DNA from 3 places in the Enterobacter ludwigii genome. Region 1 is predicted to be linked to each of the others. Evidence: predicted binding sites of a transcription regulator. Region 1 holds the regulator's gene; each other region holds the start of a gene.
What was found. The regulator PhoB, encoded in region 1, activates phosphate uptake and scavenging genes when phosphate is short. The targets are predictions, from matches to a motif close to CTGTCATAAAACTGNCNNAT.
Positions count from the first base shown of each region.

Region 1 (7,355 bases):
ATCGTGAAACCAGAACAATATGCCAGCATCAAAAATCAGATCAGCACAATACGCTAATTATAAGAAAAACCCATGGCTAATCATGCGAACAAAAAACAGCCAGCCGTATAATATTCAGCCGCGTTTCGCTTGACTGCAAAGCAAACGGGCCAGCAAACGCTGGCCCGTGGAAAGGTAAACTGACACGCCTGTCGTCAGGCGATCTTTTTGGCAATTAATCGTTCCGGGATAACGAAACTGAAGCGGGTTCCCTTACCCAGCGTGCTTTGAATATCGAGACGGCTTTCATGATGATTCACCGCGTGTTTCACAATAGCCAGCCCCAGACCGCTGCCGCCGGTCTGCCGTGAGCGCGCTTTATCCACCCGGTAGAAGCGCTCGGTCAGACGCGGGATGTGTTCAGGTGCGATCCCCGGCCCGTTATCCTCTACGCTGAACTCAGCGCCCGTTGGCGTGCGCTGCCAGCGCACCACGATATCCGTCCCCGCTGGCGTATGATTCACCGCGTTATACACCAGATTGGAAATGGCGCTGCGCAGCTCATCTTCGCTGCCAAGCACCTTGAGCGTGTTGTCGACCTCGAAGGTCAGCTGATGCATTTTATGGCTTAACGTCTGCGCTTCGCGCTCCACCACCCGCAGCATCATCGGCACATCAATGGTGTCATTCAATGCCAGCGAGGGGGCGGCCTCAATTTTCGAGAGCGTCAGCAGCTGTTTCACCAGCCCTTCCATACGGTGCGTTTGTTCACGCATCGTATGCAACGCTTTCTCGCGCGGCGCGCCTTCCAGCGTTTGCTCCTGCATCATCTCCAGGTACCCCTGAAGCACCGTCAGCGGAGTGCGTAATTCGTGGCTGACGTTGGCAAAGAAGTTGCGTCGCGCCCCTTCCAGCTGGTGCATCTGGGTGACATCACGGGCAACCATCAGCCACTGCTGGTCGCTGTAAGGCATCACACGGATTTCCAGATGGCGCCCATTATTGAGCTTCAGGTTGTGGGGGCGGGTAAAATCACGCTTTTTCAGGTACAGCGTGAACTCGGGATAACGCAGAAGGTTGAGGATGTTCTGGCCATTATCGTCCGGCCAGCGCAGGCCCAGCAGCTGTTGCGCGAGGCCGTTACACCAGAAGATCGTCCCTTCTTCGGTCGTCAGAATGACAGCATCCGGCAGCGACTCAGCGCCGCTACGGAAGCGTTTGATCAGGCTTCCCAGCTCCCGACGCCGCTTTTTGTTACGCATCTGCATCTGGTGCAGACCGTACAGCAGCGGCTCCCAGCTTCCGCTTCCCGGCGGAGGCGTCATACTTCGGTCAACCCACAGCCACCACGAGAGGCGCAGCAGGTTCCAGAAATGCCAGATCAGAAGCCCGGTAACCGACGCCAGCAGAAACCACGGCAAATATCCAAGAAAGGCCCCCAGAATGAAGGCCGGAATACAGCATAAGATCAGTTCAAAGACGAGCCTTTTCCATGACAGACGTTCCAGCACGCGTCACACTCCTGTCATTGTTCAGAAACGGGTTGAAAAACGATAACCCGTGCCGCGGACCGTCTGCACCATGCGATCGTGGCCGCTCAGTTCCAGCGCTTTTCGCAGGCGGCGGATATGTACGTCAACCGTCCGGTCTTCGACATACACGTTAGTTCCCCAGACGTTATTCAGCAACTGTTCGCGGCTGTATACGCGCTCCGGGTGAGTCATAAAGAAATGCAGAAGTTTAAATTCGGTAGGCCCCATATCGAGGGGATTTTCACCGGTCATGACGCGGTGTGAGGTAGGGTCAAGGCTCAGTCCCTGCATCTCAATCACCTCTTCCACCGCCATCGGTGAAATGCGGCGCATCACGGCTTTAATGCGGGCAACCAGCTCTTTCGGTGAGAACGGTTTGGTAATGTAATCGTCCGCCCCCGTTTCCAGACCGCGTACGCGATCCTCTTCTTCACCGCGCGCCGTGAGCATCACAACCGGTATGTCGCGGGTTAGCGCTTCACGTTTCAGGTGTTTGATAAACTGCAGCCCGGAGCCGCCAGGCAACATCCAGTCGAGCAGAATCAGATCGGGCCAGGGTTCATTCAGCTGGTTCACCGCGCTGTCATAATCTTCCGCCTCAACCGGCTGGAAGCCATTTTGCTCGAGCACGAAGCACACCATTTCACGAATCGGAGCTTCATCTTCTACGACCAGAATACGTCTCGCCATACTTTGCCCTGTTTTATCTTATTTAAGTTACAAGTTTGTAATGCGGCGTCATTATGCGTCAGATTTATGACAGATTTATGAAAAACAGTACCACTATAAAGGGCAAACTGTTGTTTTATTACAGCGGTTATTTTCTGTTCCCTGACAGTTTATAATCCTGCTTTCTCTTTTTCGCCACGGATCAGCAATGCGCATACTACACACCTCTGACTGGCATCTGGGTCAAAATTTTTACAGCAAAAGCCGGGCGGCTGAACACGAAGCGTTCCTGAACTGGCTGCTGGATACGGCCCGCTCTCATGAGGTAGACGCCATTATTGTAGCGGGTGACATCTTCGATACCGGCTCGCCCCCCAGCTATGCGCGCGAGTTATATAACCGTTTTGTCGTCAATCTGCAGCAAACGGGCTGTCATCTGGTGATTGTTGCCGGCAACCATGATTCCGTCGCAACGTTAAATGAATCCCGCGATATTCTGGCGTTCCTCAATACTACCGTGGTGGCCAGCGCAGGACATGCGCCGCAGATCCTGAAAAAGCGCGACGGGACGCCGGGTGCGGTACTGTGTCCGATCCCATTTTTACGCCCGCGCGATATTGTCCAAAGCCAGGCGGGGCTTTCCGGCGCTGAAAAACAGCAGCATTTGCTGCAGGCTATCACCGACTATTACCACCAGCAGCATGCCCAGGCCTGTGCCCTTCGCGGTGACCAGGCGATTCCGGTGATTGCCACCGGGCACCTCACCACCGTTGGGGCCAGCAAAAGCGACGCGGTGCGTGACATTTATATTGGCACGCTGGATGCTTTCCCGGCACAAAACTTCCCGCCCGCGGAGTATATTGCCCTCGGGCATATCCACCGGGCGCAGGTTATCGGCGGCTGCGAGCACATTCGCTACTGCGGCTCGCCCATCTCGCTGAGTTTTGATGAGACCGGCAAAGCCAAAAGTGTCCATCTGGTGAGCTTTAGCGACGGCAAGCTCAGCGCCGTTGACACGCTGGAAGTGCCCGTCACCCAGCCGCTGGCGGTGCTGAAAGGCGATCTGGACGCCATCACCGCCCAGCTTGAACAGTGGCGCGGCGTGGAACAAAACCCGCCGGTCTGGCTGGATATTGAGATCGCCAGCGCCGACTACCTGCATGATGTACAGCGTAAAATTCAGGTACTCACGGAAGACCTGCCGGTAGAGGTGCTGCTGGTGCGCCGCAGCCGCGAGCAGCGCGAGAAAATTCTGCTCGGCGCTCAGCGCGAAACGCTCAGCGAACTCAGGGTGGAAGAGGTCTTTGAACGCCGGCTCTCCCACGAGGAGATTGACGACGCGAAACGCGCACGGCTGAACGAGCTGTTTACGCACACCCTGCATGCCCTGAACGATGAGGAAGAAAACGCATGAAAATCCTCAGCCTGCGTCTGAAAAATCTCAACTCACTGAAGGGTGAGTGGAAAATCGATTTTACCGCGGAGCCGTTTGCCAGCAACGGACTGTTTGCGATTACCGGGGCTACCGGCGCAGGGAAAACGACCCTGCTCGACGCCATTTGTCTGGCGCTGTATCACGAAACGCCGCGTCTGCAGAAAGTCTCCCAGGCACAAAACGATTTGATGACGCGCGACACGGCCGAATGCCTTGCCGAAGTTGAGTTTGAAGTCAAAGGTATTGCCTATCGCGCTTTCTGGAGTCAGAACCGCGCGCGAAATCAGCCCGACGGTAATCTTCAGGCCCCACGCGTCGAGCTGGCACGCTGTGAGGACGGTAAAATTCTGGCCGACAAAGTGTCGGATAAACTGGAACAAACGGCCGCCCTCACCGGGCTGGATTATGGCCGTTTTACCCGCTCAATGCTGCTCTCTCAGGGGCAATTTGCCGCCTTCCTCAATGCCAGACCTTCCGACCGCGCCGAACTGCTGGAAGAACTGACCGGAACCGAGATCTACGGTCAGATTTCCGCCATGGTGTTTGAGAAACACAAAGCCGTACGTAACGCCCTTGAGGTGTATGAAGCACAGGCTGCAGGCGTCGTGTTGTTGAGTGAAGAGCAACAGCAGCAGTTACAGCAAAGTTTGCAGGCACTTACTGACGAAGAAAAAACGCTGCTGGCGCAACAGCAGAATCAACAGAAAGATTTTCAGTGGCTTACGCGCAATGACGAGCTCATACGTGAGCAGCAGCGCGTTGCCACCTTGCAGCAACAGGCGCAACAGGCACTGACCGAGGCTGCGCCCGAGCTGGCAACGCTCCAGCTTGCTCACCCCGCCGCCCAGCTGCGACCACTGTGGGACAGCCAGCAAGAGCAAACCACCCGGCTGGGGCAAACGAAGCAGCGCATTGTTGAAGTAAATGCTCGCTTACAAGCAAAAACCGCGCTGCGCTCGCGTATCCGTAATACGGCCCAGCGTAGCCATGCACAACTGCAGACCGACCTTACGGCGCTGGCACAGTGGCTGGCAGAGCACGAGCGTTATCGTCAGTGGGGCCAGGAGATAGCAGGCTGGCGCGCCCATTTTGCACAGCTGAATCGCGATAAACATCAGATCGCCACGCTTTCCACGCGCATTGCTGAATTACGCCAGAAGCTGACAGAGATGCCGGAAAACGCCCTGACGCTCACGGCTGACGAGGTCAGCGTGGCGATGGAGCAACAGGCTCAGTCACGGACTTTCCGCCAGCGGCTGATGTCGCTTCAGGCCCGTTATCTGCCGCTGCAACAGCGTCTGCGCCAGAGCGGTGAAAGCCTGCAGAAAGCCCAGGCAGAGCAGGTAAAACTCAATGAAACGCTGACGCTGCGTCGCCAGCAGTACAAAGAGAAAAACCAGCATTATCTGGATCTTGAAACGCTCTGCAGACAGGAAGAGAAGATTAAAAGTCTGGAGGCAGAGCGTGCGCAGCTGCAGGCGGGACAGCCCTGCCCGCTGTGCGGCTCAACCTCGCACCCGGCGGTCACTGCCTATCAGGCGCTGGAGCTGAGTGCCAACCAGCAGCGTCGCGACCAGTTAGCCAAAGAGGTCGCTGCGCTTAAAGAGGAAGGATTGTTAGTTCTCGGCCAGGTGAATGCCCTGACCCGGCAGATCCAGCGTGAGACAGACGACGCTCAGACGCTCTCTCAGGAGGAGCAAGCGCTCACTAAAGAGTGGCAATCCGTTTGCGCGTCCCTGAATATCACTCTGAATATTCAGGAAGATATTGCCCCGTGGATGAACGAACAAGAGCAGTATGAGCGTCAGCTTTACCAGCTGAGCCAGCGTCTGACGCTGCAGCAACAGCTGAATGAACAGGACGCGCAGGCGCGTCAGTATCAACAGCAGCTGACGGCCACGCGCCAGGCGCTGGAAACGACCCTGCTGACGCTGTCACTCAACGTCCCGGAAGAAGGCACAGAGGCTGCCTGGCTGAACGAACGAGAAACCGAGTTCGCACAGTGGCAGGAAAAACACACTCAGCATGGCGTCATGCAGGAGCGCATGACGGCTCTGATGCCGCTGCTCGACACCCTGCCCGCCACAAACGACACAGAAACCGAACCGGCCATTCCTGATAACTGGCGCGAAACGCACGACGAATGCGTTTCTCTTCAGAGCCAGCTTGCCACATTGCAACAGCAGGAAAGCCTCGAAAGCGAGCGACTGCAGCACGCCACGACGCATTTTACCGCCGCATTGACCGCAAGCTGCTTCGCCGATCGGGAGGCCTTTCTGGCTGCACTGCTTGATGAAGAGACCATCCGCCGTCTTGAACACCGTAAGCAGACCCTGGAAAACCAGCTTCAGCAGGCAACCGCGCTGTTCGCACAGGCAAACCAGCAGCTGCAGGCTCATCAGACGCAGCGACCGGAAGGGCTGGAACTCGACGCGCCAACCCTGCAGTTGCAGCTACAGCAACTCGGGCAACAGCTTCGGGAGAACACCACTCATCAGGGTGAAATCCGCCAGCAGCTTAAACAGGACAGCGATAACCGTCAGCACCAGCTGGCGCTCATGCAGCATATTGAAGAGGCCGCGCGGCTGGCCGATGACTGGAGCTATCTGAATTCGCTGATAGGTTCCAGCACCGGCGACAAGTTCCGTAAGTTTGCCCAGGGGCTCACGCTGGATAATCTGGTCTGGCTTGCCAACCAGCAGCTAAATCGCCTGCACGGGCGCTATTTGCTGCAGCGCAAGGTCAGCGATGCGCTGGAACTCGAAGTGGTGGATACCTGGCAGGCGGACGCGGTGCGCGATACCCGTACCCTCTCCGGCGGCGAAAGCTTCCTTGTTAGCCTGGCACTGGCGCTGGCGCTTTCCGATCTGGTGAGCCACAAGACACGCATCGATTCGCTGTTCCTGGATGAAGGCTTCGGCACGCTCGACAGCGAAACGCTGGATACCGCCCTCGATGCGCTCGACGCGCTGAACGCCACCGGGAAAACCATTGGCGTGATTAGCCACGTCGAGGCGATGAAAGAGCGGATCCCGGTGCAGATCAAAGTGAAGAAGATTAACGGGCTGGGGTATAGCAAGCTGGATAAGGTGTTTGCGGTGGAGTGAGGGTGCCCTGCATAAGGGCACCTTCATCCCGCCCCCTCTCACGTAGGGAGAGGGAGAATGGCTATAGCGGCCAGAGCCACGCGGCGCCGCGCACGCCGCTGGAGTCCCCATGCACCGCTTTGCGGATCGGGGTTTCACACTCGCCGCCGAAGACCCACTGCTTCACCAGATTCGGTACCGTGGCATATAAACGGTCGACGTTGCTCATCCCGCCGCCGAGCACAATCACGTCAGGGTCAAGGATATTCACCACGTGCGCCAGAGATTTCGCCAGCCGCATTTCATAGCGGCTGAGAGCCAGCTCAGCCACCGGATCGTGTTCCCCGACCCGATGCATAATCTCGTTCCCCTTGAGTGGCTGGCCACTCAGGCGGTGGTAATCGGTGGCAAAACCGGTGCCGGAGATAAACGTCTCAATACAGCCCTGCTTGCCGCAATAGCACGGCACCTCGGCGCGGTATTTAAGTTCATCTTCATCCATCCACGGCAAGGGGTTATGTCCCCACTCGCCCGCCGTACCGTTGCCGCCAATATGGGCACGCCCGCCCAGGGCCACACCTGCGCCACAGCCGGTCCCGATAATGACCGCAAAAACGGTCTGGGCCCCTGCGGCGGCACCGTCAATGGCTTCGG
Region 1 covers NZ_CP017279.1:129,775-137,129, reverse strand. Annotated here, with positions in the region: gene phoR (phosphate regulon sensor histidine kinase PhoR) at 195-1,490, opposite strand; gene phoB (phosphate response regulator transcription factor PhoB) at 1,512-2,201, opposite strand; gene sbcD (exonuclease subunit SbcD) at 2,389-3,594, shown strand; gene sbcC (exonuclease subunit SbcC) at 3,591-6,722, shown strand; gene mak (fructokinase) at 6,784-7,355, opposite strand, start outside.

Region 2 (7,355 bases), 1.3 Mb from region 1:
GGCGTGAAGACCTCTTCACACCACTAATCCGCCCTCGCATCCCTCTCCCTCCGGGAGAGGGTTAGGGTGAAGGGAAACTACGCCCGGCAGCCCCTGCCGGGCTTTTTCTATCTGGAAGGCACAATGTTTGGTAACTTAGGCGAAGCGAAAAAATACCTCGGTCAGGCGGCGAAAATGCTGATTGGCATTCCGGACTATGACAACTACGTTGAGCATATGAAGACCAACCATCCGGATAAACCGTACATGACCTATACCGAATTCTTCCGCGAGCGTCAGGAAGCGCGCTACGGCGGGAGTGGAGAAGGCGGCGTACGCTGCTGCTAAAGGAGAGACCATGACCCCGATTGCCGTCACCCTGCTGACCGGTTTCCTTGGCGCCGGTAAAACCACCCTGCTGCGCCACATTCTGAACGCGCAGCACGGCTTCAAAATCGCCGTGATCGAAAACGAATTCGGCGAAGTCTCGGTCGACGATCAGCTGATTGGCGATCGCGCCACGCAGATCAAAACCCTGACTAACGGCTGCATCTGCTGCACCCGCTCGAATGAATTAGAAGATGCCCTGCTGGATCTGCTCGACAGCCGCGATCGCGGTGAAATCGATTTTGATCGCCTGGTGATTGAATGCACCGGTATGGCCGACCCCGGCCCGATTATTCAGACCTTTTTCGCCCATGAGATCCTCTGCCAGCGCTACCTGCTGGACGGCGTCATTGCGCTGGTCGACGCGGTTCATGCCGACGAACAGATGAACCAGTTCACCCTCGCCCAGTCGCAGGTGGGCTACGCCGATCGCATCCTGCTGACCAAAACCGACGTGGCGGGCGACAGCGAAAAACTGCGCGAGCGCCTGACGCGTATCAACTCGCGGGCGCCGATTTACATCGCGACGCACGGTGATATCGACCTCTCGCAGCTGTTCAACACCAACGGCTTTATGCTGGAAGAGCATGTCACCTCAACGCCGCGCTTCCACTTTATGGCAGATAAGCAAAACGACGTCTCGTCGATTGTGGTCGAGCTGGATTACCCGGTGGATATCAGCGACGTCTCCCGCGTCATGGAAAACCTGCTGCTCTCTTTTGCCGACAGGCTGCTGCGCTACAAAGGGATGCTGTGGATTGATGGCGAACCGAACCGCCTGCTGTTCCAGGGCGTACAGCGTCTGTACAGCGCGGACTGGGACAGACCGTGGGGAGATGAAACACCGCGAAGCGTCATGGTGTTTATTGGGCTACAGCTGCCGGAAGACGAGATCCGGACAGCGTTTGCAGCACTGCGCAAATAACCGTACGAGCGCAGCCCTCTCCGCAGTTGAGGAGAGGGCTGTGAGATTATTTCAGCGCGTCGGGCAGCGTCACAATCCACAGTTCGCTTTCTGACGCCGGCTTCGCCAGCGGCTTCACGGCGAGGGTAGTCGCAACCGGTTTATCATCAATCGTGAGCGCACCTTGCGAATTCACCCGATAATCCTTGAGCTTCTTGCCCTCGACCGGATTTTCCATCGCCACCTTCACGCCAAAGTCGTTATCGTTCGCGACCGCCAGCGTGTTGTTGTCAATCAGCGCTAACCCTTCGGCCTTTTCCTGCTGCCAGCCAAGCGCGCGCAAATCCACGACCTGGGTTTTAGCCGCCAGCGTAATGCCGCGCTGGGCCAGCGTCTTCTCGTCATCAAACTCCGGGTATTCGCCCGGCTTATCGAAGCGTGTCAGATCGCTCGCCTTGCTGAGGTCCACCTTGTAGATGAGGTTGCGCATGCCATCGTTTTTATCGCTGCCCTGCTCAATCAGCAGCAGGTGCTGATTATCAAGCGCCACAATATCGCCAATTTTGGCGTCACTGTTTTTGCTGTAGGCTTCGCTGTCGATGGGATAACCGTACATCGCGGTTTTCCCGGTCGCCGGGTCGAAGCTCACCAGGCGGGTAAACAGCGCCTGTTTTTTGCTTTTGCCGTCGATATCCAGCGTGCTTTGCACCGCGGCAATGATACGCCCGTCCGGCATACGGGTCAGGCCTTCAAAGCCCCGGTTTGGTTGACGCCATTTAATAATATTCGGCAAGCCGCCCGCGATGGATTTCTCGCCTTCCGCCGCCTGCGGACCGTGAATCGCCAGGATCTTGCCTTTGCTGTCGACGTTAATCAGGAACGGACCGTATTCGTCACACAGCCAGTAACCGCCTTTACCGTCCGGCGTGATACCTTCCGTATCCAGCCCGCGATTGTCGCCCTTCAGCACCTTTAACGTGTCACTGAACGCCACTTCATTGGTCGAGCCAATCACGCCGCTTTGCAGCGGCAGACCGTTGATCGCGCCTTTATCGTCATGCAGAGGGCGCGCATCGACGGCCTCCGCTTTGCCATTTTGTACGCGAATCGTCATCAGCAGCGGAGCGAAATCGGGCGTGACAAAGATTTTGGCTTCGTCTTTCCCCACTTTCGGCGAATCCGCATTCGGACCGCGATCGGTCACGGTCGCAAACGTCAGGGTATCGCCCTGTTTACCGGTAAACAGCAGGCCAGAGCCAATCCCGACCGGGAGTCCCTTCGGGAACGCACCGGCAAACGCGCCGCTGTAGCTCACGCGCGTGCCTTCGGGGAAGCTGACAACATAGTGCTCGGCCGTGGGCTGCGCCGCCAGGCCAGAGAAAGAGAGCGCACAACCGATAAGCACAGGAATAATTTTTCTTTTCATATTGTTAGTATCCAGAAAGTGAAGCCAACAACGTAAAGAACAAACGTGTCAGGAAAATGACACCGCAGAGATACGCGGGCAGGCAATTGCAGGCGCGTGAACCGCCAGAAATGTAAAACTAAACCACGAAGTGTAAAATTTGAAATGTTTCTGGAAATTATTAGAAAGCCAATTAATTCATGTCAAACGGTTATCCTCTGTCTCGTTCAGTGTCTATTTAGTCAAAAAACTAAACCTGTCCTAAACGTCCAGGTAATACATATTGACCCGGCGATAACTAAACATGAAAGCAACATTTCAAAAGCCAGCCATTAACAAAAACAGCATAAAAACACGACCTTAATCACATTTGCAGTCATAAACATCGCTTGTTAAGGTGGCCTCAGATGAAATTAATGACGAGGCATAAAACATGAAAAAACTGAATGTTCTTCTTCTTTCTGCTCTGACCGTCCTGTCGGGTTCCGCACTGGCTATGGGCGGCACGATTGAGCAAGGTAAAAACTTTACTAACCTTAATCTGGAAATGGGTAAATCCTCATCCGGCGTGTACCTTGAAAGCAACTGGCTCAAAAACACCGACGACGGCACGCAAACAGGTGGCGTTGGCGCCGGTTACAACCTGGAAGTGGGCCCGGTGATGCTGAATGCCGGTGCTAAAGCAATCTACCTTGGCCCGAAAAAAGGCGATAACGGCGTGGCATTCCCTATCGGTGGCGGTATTAACGTTGCGCTGACGGACAGCATCCACGTGTTTGGCGAAGGGTATGCCGCACCAGAAGGTCTGAACAACAGCGTGAAAAACTACGTGGAAGCCAACGGCGGTGTGAGCTGGACGCCAATCACGCCTGTGACGCTGAAAGTGGGTTATCGTCACGTAAGCGTTGACGGCAAAGACGGTCGTCCTGGCCACACGCTGATCGACGGCGCATATGTAGGCGGTGGAGTCACCTTCTGATGAAACACCGCATTACCGCGCTTTGCGTTCTGAGCATCACGCTTATGCTCACCGGTTGCGTCCAGTATAAATGGGTGAAACCGGGAGTCAGTGACGCTGAGATGAATAAAAGGCTCACGGAATGCGAAGCACAGGCCCTGATTGATCTGCCCCCGGACAATGTTGTGACCGGTTCGAGCTCGGAAAAAATGGACAAATCGAAAAAGAAAAAGGATATTTCCACGAGCTACACGGTTGAAGACGCGAATGAATATCGCCGGGATACCTTAGTCGACAGCTGCATGTTCAAAAGCGGCTGGGACAAGATTGAAGTGCAATAACCCCAAAAAAAACCTGCCGAATGGCAGGTTTTTTATTCGCGGAGTTACTTACGCACCACCACCAGCTTCTGGTTCACAAACTCTTTGATCCCCAGGTCCGACAGTTCGCGTCCGTAACCGGATCGCTTCACGCCGCCAAACGGCAGCTCTGGCGCGGTATCGGTGAGCCAGTTGATATACACCATGCCGGTCTCAATACGCGACGCCATTTTCTTCGCCCGCTCGATATCCTTGCTGAACACCGCGCCGCCCAGACCATAGTGGGAATCGTTCGCCAGTGCGACCGCTTCGTCATCATTTTTCACCACATAGATCTGCGCCACCGGGCCGAAGAATTCCTCAAAGTAGGCCGAGTTGTCGCGCGAGATATGCGTCAGGATCGTCGGCTCAAAGAAGCACCCGTCACGCTGCACCGGTTTGCCACCGTAATGCAGCGTCGCGCCGTTTTTCACCGCCTCGTTGACCTGTCTGGTCAACGTGTCCAGCGCATCCTGAGAGGACAACGGCCCCAGGGTGGTGCTCTCGTCCAGCGGATCGCCAATCTTCACCTGCTTAAACGCCTCGGTGAATTTCGCGAGGAAGGCATCCGCAATCTTCTCATGCACGATGAAACGCTTCGCCGCCGTACAGACCTGGCCGGCGTTATTGAGTCGGGCATTCACGCCCGTCTTCACGGCCTTCTCCAGATCGGCATCATCCAGCACCACAAAGACGTCGTTACCGCCCAGCTCCAGGGTCGATTTTTTGATGTGCTTCGCCGCCTGCGCCGCGACCACGCTACCCGCTTTTTCGGAACCGGTCAGCGCGGCACCCTGTACACGATCGTCGGCGATGATGTTCGCCACCTGATCCGACGAAATAAACAGGTTGGTCCATGCCCCTTCCGGTGCACCGGCCTCACGCACCAGATGCGCAAACGTCTCTGCACAGTGCGGCACGATGCTGGCGTGTTTGGCGATCACCGGGTTACCGGCCGCCAGGTTCGGGGCGAGGACACGCATCAGCTGGTAATAAGGGAAGTTCCACGGCTCAACGGCCATCAGCACGCCAATAGGGTGGTGCTCGACCCACGCTTCCCCGAGTTCGGAGTCGTACTTCACCGGGGCGAGGAACCGTTGGGCATTATCCGCGTAGTAGCGGGCGATTTGCGCGCACAGTTTCACTTCACCGCGGCTCTGCTCAATGAGCTTACCCATCTCCTTGCTGGCAATTTTGGCCAGATCCTCCGTACGTTCGTCGATGAGGTCCGCAAGTTTACGCAGTACCGGCAGGCGCTGGTTAATGTCGCCTTTTGCCCAGTCCGAATGGTAAAGCGCATCGGCCGCCTTCAGCGCCGCTTCAACATCCGCGTCGGTATGGGAGGGATATTCTTTGATGAGCTGGTTTGTGGCAGGATTTACTGTCTGGTAAGCCATGTCGAATCTCCTTGTTTTACCGCTTAGGGTATTAAGGGTAGACAATATGACTGGCGATGGACGTAAAGTTGGGTATATCCGGAAGGTTCTTAGCGTGGTACTGCAACATGTCGCGCGGGCATGGTATAAAAAACGTTCCTGACAGGAGTCCCCCATGACCGAGACCCGACACATCCGCCAGACCTTTCATCGCGCCTGCGGCCACGAGCTGCGCAGCACGTGGCAGAGCACCCAGGCGTATAAACGTCATTGTCACCCACAGCTCTCTATTGGCGCGATCCTGGAAGGCCAGACGTGCTGCACAATCCATGACAGGGAGTATATCCTGACCCCTGGCGACATCATCGTCATCCCGGCGCATGCTCCCCACAGCTGCAACCCGGTGGCGGGGCAACCACGCAGCTACCATATGCTGTATATCGACACTGACCTTTCGCTGGCACTGCAGGTCATTCGCGATCAAGCGCTATTTAATCATTATCTTGACGTGGTTGAGAACATGACCGCGGCCTCCCTGAACGCACTGCTTTGCGCCCTTCCCCCCTCTACAGGCCGTACAGATAAGCCCCATTCATTGAGTCAGCAGGTGCAAGAGGCGTTTCTGTCGAACCTCACCGCTCCGCCTTCCCTTGACGACCTTGCCCGGCGATTTTCACTGCGCAAAGAGACATTAATCCGCACCTTTAAACAGGACACCGGCCTGACGCCAGGACGCTTTCTCAGCATCTCTCGCGTGGAATACGCCAAAGCGCGACTGCGTGCGGGGGATGATCTCGCCGATGTCGGTTACCAGAGCGGGTTTGCCGACCAGAGCCATTTCCATAAAACCTTCGTCAGCTACACGGCCGCCACGCCTCGCCAGTACGCGACGGGCCGATCAATATCAGACAATAATCAGGATACGTAACGCCGTAAGGTGATCTCCGTTTTTGCTCTGGAGGTCACGATGGAACTGTTCTTCCCTTCCGCTTTTCTCGCCCTGGCGCTGGCGCATTTTGTAGCCCTGTTAAGCCCCGGTCCGGATTTCTTTTTGCTGGTCGGTTACGCCGCGCGTTACCGGCTGCGCGGCAGTGCCGGGTTGTGCCTCGGTATCGCCGCGGGTAACGCGCTCTATATTGTGCTGGTGATTATCGGCTGGAGTGCCCTGCGCACGTTTTCGTGGCTGTTCACCCTTATCGAATTATCCGGCGCGCTCTACCTGCTCTGGATTGGATCGCGGCTGGCGCGCAGCCGCCCGCAGACGCTTGCGCTCAATGAGACTCATCAGCGGTGCCCCTCATTGCGTAAGCAAATCCTGCTGGGGCTCGGTTCGGCACTGTTAAACCCGAAGAATGCGCTTTTTTATCTGGCGCTCATGACGGCGCTGTTAGGGCCGGATGTCACGCTGCTTCAGCAGTCAACCTGCGGTGTCTGGATGGTAATGATGGTGCTGGTCTGGGATTTAGCACTGGTGTCGCTGATGGGCTTGCCCGTGGTTCAGCGGACGCTCAGCCGTGCACTCTGGCTGATTGAGCGAACCGCTGGCGTGGTGCTGATGGCGTTTGGTGGGTGGGTCGTGTGGCGTTTTTTGCATTTTCTTCCCGCCTCCCTCTATTCTTAAGCCATGGAAAAAATAGCTGAACTTAAACGCGCCAAGCTGCTGGCGCTGTCGCTGCTGCTGATTGCCGCCGCGGCGTTTATCACCACCCTGTTCCTGCCGCAAACCTTCTGGGTGCGCGGCGTAAAGGCCATTGCCGAGGCGGCGATGGTCGGCGCACTGGCGGACTGGTTTGCCGTCGTCGCGCTGTTTCGCCGGGTGCCCATTCCGTTTATCTCACGCCATACGGCGATCATTCCGCGCAACAAAGACCGCATTGGCGACAATCTGGGTCAGTTCGTGCAGGAAAAGTTTCTCGATACCCAGTCGCTGGTGGCATTGATCCGCCGCTATGAACCGGCACAGATGATTGGCACCTGGTTTAGCCAG
Region 2 covers NZ_CP017279.1:3,732,742-3,740,096, reverse strand. Annotated here, with positions in the region: gene BH714_RS17610 (carbon starvation CstA family protein) at 1-27, shown strand, start outside; gene BH714_RS17605 (YbdD/YjiX family protein) at 124-327, shown strand; gene yjiA (GTPase) at 338-1,291, shown strand; gene BH714_RS17595 (esterase-like activity of phytase family protein) at 1,338-2,696, opposite strand; gene BH714_RS17590 (YfaZ family outer membrane protein) at 3,109-3,654, shown strand; gene BH714_RS17585 (hypothetical protein) at 3,654-3,974, shown strand; gene BH714_RS17580 (NAD-dependent succinate-semialdehyde dehydrogenase) at 4,019-5,389, opposite strand; gene BH714_RS17575 (AraC family transcriptional regulator) at 5,544-6,296, shown strand; gene BH714_RS17570 (LysE family translocator) at 6,336-6,989, shown strand; gene BH714_RS17565 (DUF445 domain-containing protein) at 6,993-7,355, shown strand, end outside.
Region 2: BH714_RS17595 (esterase-like activity of phytase family protein) is a predicted target of PhoB. The motif match lies at 2,740-2,759, and genes of this name have one in related genera.

Region 3 (7,355 bases), 870 kb from region 1:
AACGGGCGCGGTTCGCCAGATACGCCCACATCGACGAAACGGGATAAATTTGCCCCGGCGAAATATTCCCTTTCATTAAGGTGCCGGAGATCATCGCTTTAACCTGTTCTTCATCGTCGCTGTTACGATCTTTCTGATCGAATTTATTGACCAGCGCATACAGCGGCACCGATTTACCGGCGACTGAAATGGCCTGCCGGACCTCTTGATCGGAAATCGATTTGAGCTGGGTGTAATCCATCACCGCCAGCACCGCCGACGCGCGGGATAACTGCTCGCTCAGCATTTTTTGCAGATGCGGTTGCCCGGCCTCATTCGGCCCGGGGGTATCAAGCAGCGTCAGTTGCCCAAGGTGGGCATCCAGACCCGCGAGATGCACGAACTCCACTTCAATCACCGGAATGTGTTCGATGGCCGCATATTCAGAGAACGGAAATTCGACGCCCAACGCCTGTGAGAGCCTCACCAGGTCGTTAAGGCTTTTCAGACAATGAAATATCGGCTGCGCACCAAGGTGATGCTTCTCGAAAGCCTCACCTTTTTCAATTCTTTCCAGCAGCGTAATCATGTCCTTATCAATTTCCAGACGCTGCGCCAGCTTCCCGCGATCGTAATCGCAGAGCTTTTTCTGTAACAGGAGGATTAATTCATCGATAGGAGAGACGTGAGCAAAATGGAGCACCGGCTCTTTCTGACCCGGCGTATGACGGATCAATGTCGGAAGCGCCGTCATCGGGCGGTTGCGGTTCGGCAACACTTCGGTTCCGACAATGGCATTAATGGTGGTCGATTTCCCCGCTTTCATGGTGCCCACAATTGCCAGCACCATTTCCAGACGGGTTATTTTCCGTAATTCATTATTCAGCATAGCCTGCTGGGCTTCGACACCCCGCGCACTAAAATGCAAAGGTAAGACGTTGTTCTTTTCACCCGTAATGGCTGCGGCGGTGCTTTCCAGCTTCGCCGTCGGCATTGATTTCAACGTATCAAGATTTTGCAGGGCGAGCTGTAACAAACGCTCTGCTTCCTGGCTTAATTCAAAAATGGTCTGTGTGTGCATGATAAAAGCCTTTCCTTAACGCAAATTTATTACTTTTATTAAGCCACTGGTTTTAATTATGTTGTTCAGGCTTATATGATCACGTGTGGAAAACATGTTCACCGAAATATAACTGATTGAAGATAATCAGAAATAAATCGCTATCCTTGCATGGCGTGTAAAGCTTCCCCTCTGGCATGACAGCCAAAAGATAAAAGCCTGGCCCATTTTTAAGAAACTTCAGGATATATCATCATTATTTACCCACCTAAAAAGAGAGGTAATGCGTCACCGCCATAAGATATGAATGACGGGGAAGTCAGGAGATAAATAACAATGTGTCGCTTCACCTTATCCGAAATGGAGGTGCGTAGCAATTTGCTGCAATAAAATATTCGATATATTTACTGCCATTTCTTTCCACCGTGTTAATGCCGTCAGCATCGCTTAACTGACTGACAGGAAATGTCACTGGCGACACGCTTTTTGCTTTTTTTTTTAAATAGAATATCACCGACAACGGTGTGGATTTGCGTTATACTTGCCCCCTTTTTCGGCACCCAGCCGTCATTTTGCTGGCACTTTCCAGCGTGTTACGCACTTTTTGAGGATACCCTTATGCAACTCCCACACTGCCCGAAATGCAATTCTGAATACACCTATGAAGATAATGGCATGTTCATCTGCCCGGAATGCGCTCACGAATGGAATGACGCCGAGCCGTCGCACGATACTGATACGCTTGTTGTAAAAGATGCGAACGGTAATCTGCTGGCTGATGGCGACAGCGTCACCGTGATTAAAGATTTGAAGGTTAAAGGCAGCTCTTCCATGCTGAAGATCGGCACTAAAGTGAAGAATATCCGTCTGGTAGAAGGCGACCATAATATTGACTGCAAAATTGACGGCTTTGGCCCGATGAAACTGAAATCAGAGTTTGTGAAAAAGAACTGATTTACCCGCCCGGTGGCGCTTCGCTTACCGGGCTGGCGAGAACTACACTTAACGGGCTCTTCTTACGTGAGGTATAGATTATGCCGTTAAGTCCCTACATCTCTTTCGCCGGTAACTGTGCCGAGGCCTCCGCCTTTTATCAGCACGCCGTCGGCGCAGAGCTCCTCTATAAAATCACCTTCGGTGAAATGCCAAAAGGCGACAGCAGCGAAGAAGGCTGTCCGTCTGGCATGCAGTTTCCGGATTCGGCGATCGCCCACTCGAATGTTCGCATTGCGGGCAGCGATATCATGATGAGTGATGGGCAGCCGCCCGGCAGCAAAGCGCAGTATGCCGGGTTCACGCTGGTGCTGGACACCCAGGACGTGGCAGAAGGCAAACGCTGGTTCGACAATCTGGCCGCGGAAGGCCATATCGAAATGGCCTGGCAGGAGACCTTCTGGGCGCACGGTTTCGGTAAAGTCACCGACAAATACGGCGTACCGTGGATGATTAACGTCGTTAAGCAACAACAGTGACCTTCTGGCGGTGGGCAGTCTGCCCCCGCCTGTCATCAAACTCCCCTGAACTCTTCAAACTCCCGCAACCGAGACTTAACCCAAATGTCATATTGATGCGCCAGCATGAGGCCACATTTATTGTGAGGCCCAGCATATGCAAACTGTTATCCGCGTCGAGAAACTGAGCAAGACCTTTCATCACAACAAGGCCCTGCATGCCGTTGATCTGACCGTCCAGCAGGGCGAAATGGTGGCGCTCCTGGGGCCATCCGGCTCTGGTAAATCCACCCTTATGCGTCATTTAAGCGGCCTTATCACCTGTGATAAGACCTCAGAAAGCCACGTCGAGCTGCTGGGCAACACCGTGCAGCGTGCAGGACGCCTGGCGCGGGATATCCGCAAAAGCCGCGCCCAGACGGGCTATATCTTCCAGCAGTTCAACCTGGTCAATCGCCTGACGGTACTGGAGAACGTGCTGATTGGCGCGCTCGGCAGCACCCCGTTCTGGCGTACCTGTCTGCGCTGGTTCTCCCCCTCTCAAAAGCAGGAAGCGTTGCAGGCGCTGACCCGCGTCGGAATGGCGCATTTCGCCCACCAGCGCGTCTCCACACTTTCCGGTGGACAGCAGCAGCGCGTGGCGATCGCCCGTGCCCTGATGCAAAAAGCGCAAATCATTCTTGCCGATGAACCCATCGCCTCGCTGGACCCGGAATCGGCTCGCATCGTGATGGAAACCCTGCGCGACATCAACCTCAACGACGGCATCACCGTAGTGGTGACGCTGCACCAGGTGGACTACGCCCTGCGCTATTGCGAGCGCATCGTCGCGTTGCGTCAGGGGCATGTGTTCTTTGATGGCCCAAGCCATCAGTTTGATAACGACCGTTTCGACCATCTCTACCGCAGCATTAACCGCGTCGAAGAGAACGCGCAGGCTGCTTAATTAAAACCGATCCGAGGAAAGTACATGAGCTACAAAGCCGTTGCCGCGCTGGCGTTTACCAGCATGTTCAGCATAAGCACTCTGTTAAGCCCTGCGTACGCCCAGGAGCAGGAAAAAGCGCTGAACTTTGGCATTATTTCGACGGAATCACAGCAGAACCTGAAACCTCAGTGGGAACCGTTCCTGAAAGATATGGAAACCAAACTGGGGATCAAAGTGAACGCCTTCTTCGCCCCGGACTATGCGGGCATCATCCAGGGGATGCGCTTTAACAAAGTCGACATCGCCTGGTACGGTAACCTCTCCGCCATGGAAGCGGTGGATCGCGCGAACGGCCAGGTCTTTGCCCAGACCGTTGCCGCGGATGGCTCTCCGGGTTACTGGAGCGTGCTGATCGTCAATAAAGACAGCCCCATCAACAACCTGAACGACATGCTCGCCAAACGTAAAGAGCTGACGTTTGGTAACGGCGATCCCAACTCCACCTCTGGTTTCCTTGTGCCGGGCTATTACGTCTTTGCTAAAAACAACGCCTCTGCCAGCGAGTTTAAGCGCACCGTGAACGCCAGCCATGAAACCAACGCGCTGGCCGTGGCCAATAAGCAGGTGGATGTCGCCACGAATAACACCGAGAACCTCGACAAGCTGAAAACCTCGGCACCGGACAAGCTGAAAGCGCTGAAGGTTATCTGGAAATCCCCTCTGATCCCGGGCGACCCCATCGTCTGGCGCAAAAACCTGTCTGAGACCACCAAAGACAAGGTGTACGACTTCTTTATGAATTACGGCAAAACGCCGGAAGAAAAAACGGTTCTGGAACGCCTGGGCTGGGCACCTTTCCGCCCGTCAAGCGACCTGCAACTGGTCCCGATTCGCCAGCTGGCGCTGTTTAAAGAGATGCAGGGCGTGAAGGACAACAAGGGCCTGAAGGAGGAGGAGAAGAGCAGCAAAGTGGCTGCGATTCAGGCTCAGCTCGAAGACCTTGACCGCCTGACCGCGGCGCTCGGCGCCATGAGCAGCGTGAATAAAGCGGTGCAATAACGCTTACCGCCCTCTCCCGGTGGGAGAGGGCATTCAGACCAAAGGGGCACACATGCAAACCATCACCCTCCCACCGCCGAAACGCAGCTGGTTCTCGCTTTTTAGCTGGGCCATTTTGCTTGCGGTGCTCGTTATCTCCTGGCAGGGCGCGGAAATGGATCCGCTGCTGCTGTTTAAAGATGCCGGCAATATGGCCACTTTTGCCGCCGACTTCTTCCCGCCTGATTTCAGCCAGTGGCAGGATTACCTCAGTGAAATGGCGGTCACTCTGCAAATCGCCGTCTGGGGCACCGCCCTGGCCGTCATCCTTTCTGTTCCGTTCGGCCTGATGAGTGCCGAGAACATCGTACCGTGGTGGATTTACCAGCCGATGCGTCGCCTGATGGACGCCTGCCGCGCCATTAACGAAATGGTCTTTGCCATGCTGTTCGTGGTGGCCGTCGGCCTGGGTCCGTTCGCCGGGGTGATGGCGCTGTTTATTCATACCACCGGCGTGCTCTCCAAGCTGCTCTCCGAGGCGGTGGAAGCTATTGAGCCGGGCCCGGTCGAAGGGATCCGCGCAACGGGCGCCAACAAAATTGAAGAGATTCTCTTCGGCGTACTGCCCCAGGTGATGCCGCTGCTGATCTCCTACTCCCTGTACCGTTTCGAATCCAACGTTCGTTCCGCCACCGTCGTCGGCATGGTGGGTGCAGGCGGTATTGGCGTCACGCTGTGGGAAGCGATTCGCGGGTTCCAGTTCCAGCAAACCTGCGCCCTGATGGTGCTCATTATCATCACCGTCAGCCTGCTGGATTTTATGTCTCAACGTTTGCGTAAGCACTTCATCTGAGAAGCGAGGCTTTGATTTGTATGCACTTATCCAGACATCCGACCAGTTACCCTACCCGCTGGCAAGAGATAGCGGCAAAGCTCGAGGTGGAACTTCGCACCCACTACCGCTGCGGAGACTACCTGCCTGCCGAGCAGCAGCTTGCCGACCGCTATGAAGTGAACCGACACACGCTGCGCCGCGCCATTGATCAGCTGGTCGAGCGCGGCTGGGTGCAGCGCCGTCAGGGCGTCGGCGTGCTGGTGTTGATGCGTCCGTTTGACTATCCGCTCAATGCGCAGGCGCGTTTTAGCCAGAACCTGCTGGATCAGGGCAGCCACCCGACCAGCGAAAAACTGCTGTCGGTGCTGCGCCCGGCCTCAAGCCACGTTGCGGACGCGCTGGGCATTCAGGAGGGCGACAATGTCATCCACCTGCGTACCCTGCGTCGGGTCAACGGCGTGGCGGTGTGCCAGATAGACCACTACTTCGCCGACCTGGCGCTGTGGCCGGTGCTGCAAAATTTCTCCAGCGGCTCGCTGCATGATTTTCTTCAGGATGCCACGGGCATCTCGCTTAAACGTACCCAGACGCGCATCAGCGCCCGCCGCGCGCAGGCCAAAGAGAGCAAAGTGCTGGAGATCCCCAACATGGCTCCGCTGCTCTGCGTACGTACCCTCAACCACCGTGACGGCGAAATAGACGCGACGGAATACTCCGTCAGCCTGACCCGCGCCGACATGATCGAATTCACCATGGAGCACTGAATGCATTTCGACACCTCCACCCGCCAGCGCTGGATGGGCGTTCTGGCGCACAGCCAGCCCGCTGCGCTTTCGGACCGCATACAGGCGCTGAATCTGACGCCGGAATATGACCTCATCCGCGCGCCGGAAATCGGTCTGGTGCAGATCCAGGCACGTATGGGCGGTACCGGTGAGCGCTTCTTCGCCGGCGATGCCACCCTCACCCGCGCAGTGATCCGCCTGAACAGCGGCACGCTGGGCTACAGCTACGTGCTCGGGCGCGACAAACCACACGCCGAACGCTGCGCGGTGATTGACGCCCTGTTACAGGAACAACCTCATTTCCAGACCCTGATGGAAACCCTTATTGCCCCGCTGGAAGCCGACCGTGCTGCACTGATTGCCGCCCGCCAGGCCCAGATAAACACCAGCCGGGTCGACTTCTTTACGCTCGTTCGCGGAGATAACGCATGACGCTTCAACCCGCTTTTACCCTGGCCGTCCAGGATGCCCAACAAAGTTTTCGTCGCCTGCTGAAAGCCATGAGCGAGCCGGGCGTCATCGTCTCGCTGCATCAGCTCTCTCAGGGTTGGCTGCCGCTGAATCTGGCGACCACCAGCGTACTGCTGACGCTCGCCGACAACGACACCCCGGTGTGGCTCTCTGGCGCGTTATCGAATGATATCGCCAGCCAGAACCTGCGCTTTCACACCAACGCCCCGCTGGTTGAACAGCCCCGGCAGGCGGTGTTTGCCGTGGCCGACGAGCAAATCAGCCACGAGCAGCTTAATGCCCTGAGCGAAGGAAGCGCGGTGGCACCGGAGACCAGCGCCACGCTGATTTTGCAGGTATCAAGCCTGAGCGGTGGCCGCATGCTGCGACTCACGGGGGCGGGTATTGCCGAAGAGCGCATGGTCGCGCCACAGCTGCCGGAGTGCATCATTCATGAACTGACTGAACGCCCGCACCCGTTCCCGCTCGGTATTGACCTGATCCTCACCTGCGGAGAACGCCTGCTGGCCATCCCTCGTACCACTCATGTGGAGGTGTGCTGATGTACGTTGCCGTCAAAGGGGGCGAGAAGGCTATCGCCGCCGCCCATGCCTTGCAGGCGCACAGACGACGGGGTGATGACGCGCTTCCCGAGCTCAGCGTCACCCAGATTGAGCAGCAGCTCAATCTGGCCGTCGACCGGGTAATGACTGAAGGCGGCGTCGCTGATCGCGAACTGGCGGCGCTGGCGCTGAAACAGGCCAGCGGCGACAACGTCGAAGCCATCTTCCTGCTGCGTGCTTATCGCACCACACTGGCGAAACTGGCG
Region 3 covers NZ_CP017279.1:4,115,957-4,123,311, reverse strand. Annotated here, with positions in the region: gene crfC (clamp-binding protein CrfC) at 1-1,060, opposite strand, end outside; gene BH714_RS19360 (zinc ribbon domain-containing protein YjdM) at 1,658-1,993, shown strand; gene yjdN (VOC family metalloprotein YjdN) at 2,074-2,511, shown strand; gene phnC (phosphonate ABC transporter ATP-binding protein) at 2,648-3,436, shown strand; gene phnD (phosphonate ABC transporter substrate-binding protein) at 3,461-4,477, shown strand; gene phnE (phosphonate ABC transporter, permease protein PhnE) at 4,530-5,309, shown strand; gene phnF (phosphonate metabolism transcriptional regulator PhnF) at 5,330-6,055, shown strand; gene phnG (phosphonate C-P lyase system protein PhnG) at 6,056-6,508, shown strand; gene phnH (phosphonate C-P lyase system protein PhnH) at 6,505-7,089, shown strand; gene BH714_RS19320 (carbon-phosphorus lyase complex subunit) at 7,089-7,355, shown strand, end outside.
Region 3: phnC (phosphonate ABC transporter ATP-binding protein) is a predicted target of PhoB. The motif match lies at 2,541-2,560, and genes of this name have one in related genera.